2 regions of the Uliginosibacterium sp. TH139 genome follow, and region 2 is predicted to be linked to the other one. Evidence: riboswitches for the same ligand, from Rfam matches in the RefSeq annotation. Region 2 holds a riboswitch; the other holds the start of a gene.

Region 1 (3,570 bases), on a different contig from region 2:
GCATGGTCAGCATCTTGCGCCACAGTTGCACGGCGGGCAGCTTCTTGTGCAGCTTGAGCTCGCCACGTGCGGCCTTCTCTTCGTAGGCCTCGTAGGCAGTGCGGAAGGCGCTGCCGAATTTCTCGTGCAGGTCGGGCACATCGGAAGGCGAGAACAGGGTCCAGTCTTCACCGGCGATCACGCGCTGCATGAAGAGATCCGGAATCCAGTTGGCGGTGTTCATGTCGTGCGTGCGGCGGCGCTCATCGCCAGTGTTCTTGCGCAGCTCCAGGAACTCCTCGATGTCGAGGTGCCAGGTCTCCAGATAGGCACACACCGCGCCCTTGCGCTTGCCGCCCTGATTCACGGCCAGCGCCGTGTCATTGACCACCTTGAGGAAGGGGATCACGCCCTGGCTCTTGCCGTTGGTGCCTTTGATGCGGCTGCCCAGCGAACGCACCGGGGTCCAGTCGTTACCCAGGCCACCGGCATACTTCTGAAGCAGGGCATTTTCCTTCACCGCCTGATAGATGCCGTCCAGATCGTCAGCTACCGTGGTCAGATAGCAGGAGGAGAGCTGCGAGTGGCAGGTGCCACTGTTGAACAGGGTCGGCGTGCTGCTCATGAAATCGAAGCTGGCAAGCAGCTGGTAGAACTCGATGGCGCGCGCTTCGCGGTCGATCTCATTCAGTGCCAGTCCCATCGCCACGCGCATGAAGAAACTCTGCGGCAGCTCGATGCGGCGCTCTTCGATGTGCAGGAAGTAGCGGTCGTAGAGCGTTTGCAGGCCGAGGTAGTCAAAGCGCAGATCGTTGTCGGCCTTCAGGGCGGCAGCCAGGCGCGGCAGGTCGTATTCAGCCAGACGCGCATCGAGCAGGCCTGCCTTGACGCCTTCGCGGATCAGGCCTGGGAAAGCTTCCGGCAGGCGCGCAGCCATGGCGACCTGGCCCAGCTCCTCACCCAGCACTTCGATGCTCACGCTGCGCAGCAGCAGGCGGGCAGCCAGCTTGGAATAATCCGGATCACGTTCGATCAGGGTGCGCGCCGCGAGCACCAGAGACTGACGCACGGAAGCCACCGGTACGCCGTCGTAGAGATTGTGCAGGGCGTGTTCGAGCACGGTTTCGGCGGACACATCCCCCAAGCCAACGCAGGCTTCACGAATCTGGCCAAGCAGGGCAACTTCATCCAGCGGACGACGCTCGTCGCCATCCAGCACATGCAGGCGGGCCGGCGCGGCAGCGGGCACGGCAGCCTGCTGGGCGGCGCGTTCGGAAGAGCGCTTCTCACGGTAGAGCACATAGGCCCGGGCCACATCGTGCTGGCCGGCGCGCATCAGGGCCAGTTCGACCTGATCCTGCACATCTTCGATATGCACCGTGCCGCCGCCAGGCAGGCGGCGGGTCAGCGCACCGACCACAGTCGCCGTAAGCTGATTCACCAGCTCGCGGATGCGCGCCGAAGCGGCGCCTTGCCCACCCTCGACCGCGATGAAAGCCTTGGACAGCGCCACGCTGATTTTCTCAGCCTGGAAGGGCACCACAGCGCCATTGCGGCGGATCAGCTCGAGACCTGCCTGGCTGGCGGCAAAGTCGGATTCGCTGCTGGAAATGCTGCTGGGCGCGCTGCTGCGGGCGGCCTCGACCGCGATGGCGGAATGTTGCATGCCGGCTCTCTCTCTTGATGGGGAACGGCATGCCGGGGGGCGGTGAACGCAGGCCTGCAGGCAGCGTCGCATCGGCCCCGGAGACACCCCGCTCCAGTTGATGTTTTATCTGTGTGACGGCCGGTCTCCTGGCTGCCGGGTCAAAGCCTGTCGGCAGCCTTCCCGGATCATCCCAGTGGCATGCCGGCACTCGCCGGTCACAGTTGCGGGGGCAGCGCCAGCGAGCTGGCTTCCCGACACCGTCGGGACGGAGTGTAGGGGCTGTATTTAGTCGGAGTCAAGCCGATGACAACTATACCTAGTAGCAGATACAAATAACCCGACTAGATGTAGTGAAATCCAGAAAACCGCTTGCGGGCTTGCTGCAGGGCCACTTGCACTGGTTTTGTGCCACCCGGCGCGCTTACTCCTGGCGCACCAGACGCACGCCATCCACCACCATCACCCACTCACCCTGCTCCGGGTGCGGACGCTGGCTGACAACGAAGGTGGCCGAGGCCGGCCCCAACCCGGCAACGATGTTGTCGCCCTCGAAACGCTGGATCGGCACATCCAGCGAGGTACTGTTGCTACCCTGGGCGCGCTGGTAATACAGGCGGCCGTCACTGCTGATCGACAGCAGCATGCCAGGACCCTCCCAGTCGCCGGCATAGATCTCCTTGTCGGCAGGCAGGGGTTCGCTGCACGCGCTGAGCAGCAGCAGGATGAGAGGCAGGAGGCGTTTCATGCGGAGCATCTTCCAGGCGTAAAAAGCCCGGCAAGCGCCGGGCTAAGGGGCTCAGCCGCCCGTGGCGAGGCGATAGGCCAGGTCCGGCGAGAACTGGCCGGCGCCGGCTGCACAGCCATCGGCTTCGCCCGGGGCCTTGAGCCACAGCGCCATCTCCATGCCGCTACCAAGACTCAGTACCTTGCTGGTGGCACCGACCTTGCGGCCAGCCGGGTCGCACCATTCGCTGCCGTTCGGGCCATTGCCGTTGCGCGAAGAGTCGATCACATAAGGCTTGGCGGCACTGCCCTGGAGCTGAAGCTGCGCGATCACGGCCGCGCCGTGGGTCTGCAGTTCGGTATCGGCCCGGTAGTTGGACACGTTCAGGGCAAAACCACGCACCCGCGCCACACCGGCATTGATCAAGCGGGTAGCAGTATCAGCCGCACTCTTCCAGTTCGAATGGCCTGCATCGATATAGACCCAGGCATTCGGAGCCTTGGCGGCAAACTGGTCGACGGCGTAATTGAGCAGTGCCAGGCGCGCCGTGCGGTCGGCATCCGAGGGCAGGCAGTCGAGCTGCATCAGCGCGTCCGGCTCAAGGATCACGATCGCCGGCTTGCTGCCGATGCCACCAGCAAATGCGCTGATCCAGGTCTTGTAGGCGTCACCACCGCTGGAGCCGCCGGCGCTGTAAGAGCCGCAATCACGGCTGGGAATGTTGTAGGCAATCAGCAGCGGGATCTTGCCGGCGCTCTGCGCCGCGCTGGCATAGCCACTCACGGCAGTGGCGATATCGCCACTCCATTCGCCGAACCACTTGCCGAAGGCCTGCTGGGCGATCGCGCTGTTGATGGTGGCGGTGCGTGAGTCAGCGGGATTGGCGGCTACCCAGTTGCGCACCTGCGAATTCGGGTCGGAGTAGAAGGCGCTGAAGCCATTGCTGAGGCCCAAACCTCCGCTGGCACTGCTCGCCGTGCTGGAACTGGCGATGCTGCTGGCCGCTGTGCTGCTCGCCTGAACCGAAACCGACGACGCGGAGGCGCCTCCACTGCTACCCGCACTTCCACCGCCGCCGCCACACGCGGCCAGCATGAGAGCGGCCACCGCTCCGACCAGAAAGACCTGACGCATTGCTTCACTCCCCGAAACTGCTTGTTATGTGCGTGGAATCCTAAGCAGAATCCGTGACTTAATTCACGGAAACTCGACCAGTGGC
Region 2 (3,570 bases):
TCGGCGTTGCCGGATTCCTCGCGCGAGCCGTGGCCGACGAGGAGGATAGTCGTGGTGTTCATGCGCTGGCCTTTCTGAATCGATGGGTAAAGCGCGGGTCGTAAAGCTTGGAGCGTGCGAGTTCGGGCCATTCGCGTGCGCCCAGGGTGGGGCTTGCGATCACCATGGCCTGGCTCACGATGTGCGCTTCACGACACTGTTGTTTGATGGTGGCGAGCGTGCCGCGCAGGATGATTTCCTCACCCGGCCAGCTCGCCTTGTGCACAACGAGAATCGGCGCATCCTCCGCCCAGCCCGCTGCGCGCAAGCCCGCTTCGAGCTTGTGCATCAGGGTGATGGACAGGAAGATGCACAGCGTGCAGCGATGCGCCGCCAGCGCCGCAAGATCTTCACCGGGAGGCATCGGGGTGCGGCCTTCGATGCGCGTAAAAATGGTCGTCTGGGTGATCTCCGGCAGCGTAAAGCTTTCCACCGCCGCCGCCGCCGAGGCCATTGCCGACGAAACACCGGGCACCACGCCCACCGGAATGCCCAACGCATCCAGTGGCCGCACCATCTCGATCAGCGTGCCGTAGAGCGCCGGATCTCCGGTCTGCAGACGCACGACTACAGGATGGCGTGAGCTCTGTTCGACGAGCCACTCGGACATCTGCTCCAGCGTCATGTCCTTGCTGTCGGTGATCACACACGCGGATGGCGCCCAGCGCGTAGCGGCCTCGCTGACCAGAGAGCCGGCGAACAGGATCGCGCCGGCCGCTTCGATCAGGCCACGGCCCTTGACCGTGATGAGCTCAGGATCGCCCGGGCCGGCACCGACGAACCAGACCGTGCCGGACTGGCCGGCAGGCGTCTTTGCGACAACGGACATCGTCAGGCCGCGCTGCGCTGAACCAGCTTCTCATCCAGGCACAGACGCGCCCAGGCCGGCGTGTCCGTCTGCCCGGAAGCTCGCGTCAGCAGGCTGACAATGCCCCAGGTAAAGACCGGCTCCAAGAGCACCAGCGTCACATAGCTCGCAGCGAAGTGAGCCCACTCCACGAGTGGCGTCGCCACCAATCCCTGGCTGAGCCAGAAACCCACCATCAAGGTGACGCCTGAGTAATAGAAACCATCCAGCTTGAGCAGGGACGCGATCTCGCCATTACGGGCTGCCTCAGTCAGGCGGCGGCCTACGCTGAAGTGCGCTGCCAGCAGCGGCAGCATCAGTGAGAGCGCATTGACGCCCAGATGCAGCAGATCCTGCGGTTCGAATATCAGCCCCTGCGCCAGCAGCCCCAGGGCGAAGCCGAATAGCGTTGGCAGGAAACCGAACAACAGGTAGATCGGCATGGCGCCAACAAAATGCAGTTCAGACGGTCCCACCGGCAGGTGATACATCTGCATGAACAGCGAGAAAAAACCTGCTGCCAGCAGGGTGCGCAGCCACAGCGCCGGGCGCAGCAGCAGGCCCGGCAACTGGCTGACCAGTAGCGCGCTGGCGACGACATTGGCGCCGAGAATTGTGGAAGCGGCCAGTTGGCCCGGTTCGATATGCATTGCGACTCTCCTTTGCGCCCCCACCGGGCGCTGCGTAGTGGATGAAACGACGCAGGCCGGAACGGCCAGGAGAGAAAGAAGGGATGAACATCATGAGCTGCAGCCCGTGGTGAGGGACACCGGATGGGCACAGGCAGGGACGCAATGAGGCCCCTCATGACATGCACCCCATCGCCCACCGCAACGGCCTGCGTCAATGCATCAGGCAGGTCTCCGGGCTTGCGAGTGGTGGCCTCAAGGCACACCGGAATGAACCGCCTTCCCATACCCGACTGGATACAGTGGCCAGATCAGCAGCAGCGTGCTGACCGGTTCATTCTTGACTCGCTTACCGTTGCGGGGGCAGCGCCGGAATTGTCGCAACCCGAAGGCTGCACGCACCGGCTTCCCATTTCACCTGCACGTGCATGACACAGAGCAGGAACCTGAAGCTGCGATAAGTGTAACGACAAAGCGCTGCTTTCTGAAAGCGCCCGATGTTGTAGAGGATCTCTCGACCCTGGCGATCGCCTCAGAAAAGAATGTTTCCACGCCTGGAGACAATTTATGCAAGCGAATGTCGCTCGGGGCGTTGGTGTGCTCAGTACACGTCGCGCCGGTAGCGCTTTTGAGCGATCAGCAAGTCCAGCCCTTCACGCCCAAGCAAGGCTTCAAGCATGGCATCCACGCCACCCGCCATGCCCTGCAAACTACCGCAGACATGAATCACTGCGCCTTCACCCAGCCAGCGCATGAGGCGTGCGGACTCGCCACGCAGAAAGTCCTGCACATGGCCGCCGCCCGGCTCGCGCGAGAAGACACGATCCACCTCCAGCAAGCCCGCCTGCACCCAGACTCCGAACTCGGTTTCGCACACGCTATCGGTGGCACGATGGCGTTCCCCGAAGACCAGCCAGTTTCGCCCGAAGCCGCGTCGCACACGTTCGCGCAGCAAGCCACGTAGGCCGGCAATACCGGAGCCATTGCCGATGAAAATGCTGGGGCTATCGTCCTCAGCGAGAGTGAAGCTCGGATTTGCCTGCAGCCGCAGCGCCAGTTCGTCATCGAGCGGGCAATTCAGGGTCAGGAAACCCGAAGCCAGCCCGATACCCAGGGCATGATGATGCTGGCGTACGATTAACTGAAGACACCCATCTTCGTGGATCGACGCAATCGAGTAGCGACGTGGCGCCGGTAGATCCGGCTCAACGGAACATAAATGGGGACAGGGAAGGATCTCTACCAGTGCGCCGGGAGTCCAGTGTGGCAGCTCCCCTTTGGCTGGCAGCAGCGTGAGTTCGAACAGTGGCGAGCCACTGCTGCCAGGGTTGAGCAGCGTGCGCTGCGCAAGGCGCCACGGCTCCCAGGCCGGCGCGGCTTGGGCTGAAGCGCTCAGGCTGTCATCCCTCACACCAAAGCGCTTCAGCCCTGCAAACCAGTGCTCGACAGCCGCCGGCTCGGTTTCACAGGCAGGCGTAAGCGGCTGCCAGGCTTGAGCCCCGAAACGCAGCAAGGCGGCCTGCAAGCTGTGGCCGAAACCGCAGAACTGACGGTACTGCCGGTTTCCCAGTGCGAGCACTGCAAAACGCAAACGTTCGAGTTCCAGATCGGCCAAACCCAATGCTCGAGCAAAGCCGCGAGCCGTATCAGGCGCCTCACCTTCGCCGAAGGTACTGACCACGAACAGCGCCTGCGGAAAGCCCGCCAGCTCTGCCGGCTGAAGACTGGCAAGTGGCCTCATCACCACAGCGCGGCCAGCGGCCTGCAGCGCGGCGGCAGTGCGCAGCGCGAGCGACTCGGCGCGGCCGGTCTGACTCGCCCAGGCCACCAGGATGGACTCTTCCGCCGCTACGCCTACGACCGGCAAAAGCGCCTTGCGCTGACGCTCAGCCTCGCGCGCGCCACGCCGCCGCGAAAGATAGAGCAGCCAGCCAGTCACCCCCAGCACCGGCAGTGCCAATGCCGAAAGCATCATAAAGAGTTGCACGGCGAGACCGAAGTCGCGCCCCATATGCAGCGGATGAATCATCGCCAGTACACGCTTGCCCGTGCTCT

The links. Region 2 has a riboswitch for cobalamin ahead of C0V76_RS15430 (energy-coupling factor ABC transporter permease). Riboswitches for the same ligand answer to the same signal wherever they lie in the genome.
Region 1: another riboswitch for cobalamin. It lies ahead of C0V76_RS00100 (ribonucleoside-diphosphate reductase subunit alpha); the one in region 2 lies ahead of C0V76_RS15430 (energy-coupling factor ABC transporter permease).

The regions. Positions count from the first base shown of each region.
Region 1 covers NZ_PKRR01000001.1:23,015-26,584, forward strand. The annotation lists gene C0V76_RS00100 (ribonucleoside-diphosphate reductase subunit alpha) at 1-1,645, opposite strand, end outside; cobalamin riboswitch at 1,746-1,904, opposite strand; gene C0V76_RS00105 (hypothetical protein) at 2,049-2,372, opposite strand; gene C0V76_RS00110 (glycoside hydrolase family 6 protein) at 2,424-3,485, opposite strand.
Region 2 covers NZ_PKRR01000007.1:107,711-111,280, reverse strand. The annotation lists gene C0V76_RS15440 (sirohydrochlorin chelatase) at 1-62, opposite strand, end outside; gene cobM (precorrin-4 C(11)-methyltransferase) at 59-868, opposite strand; gene C0V76_RS15430 (energy-coupling factor ABC transporter permease) at 871-1,536, opposite strand; cobalamin riboswitch at 1,723-1,980, opposite strand; gene C0V76_RS15425 (sulfite reductase flavoprotein subunit alpha) at 2,117-3,570, opposite strand, start outside.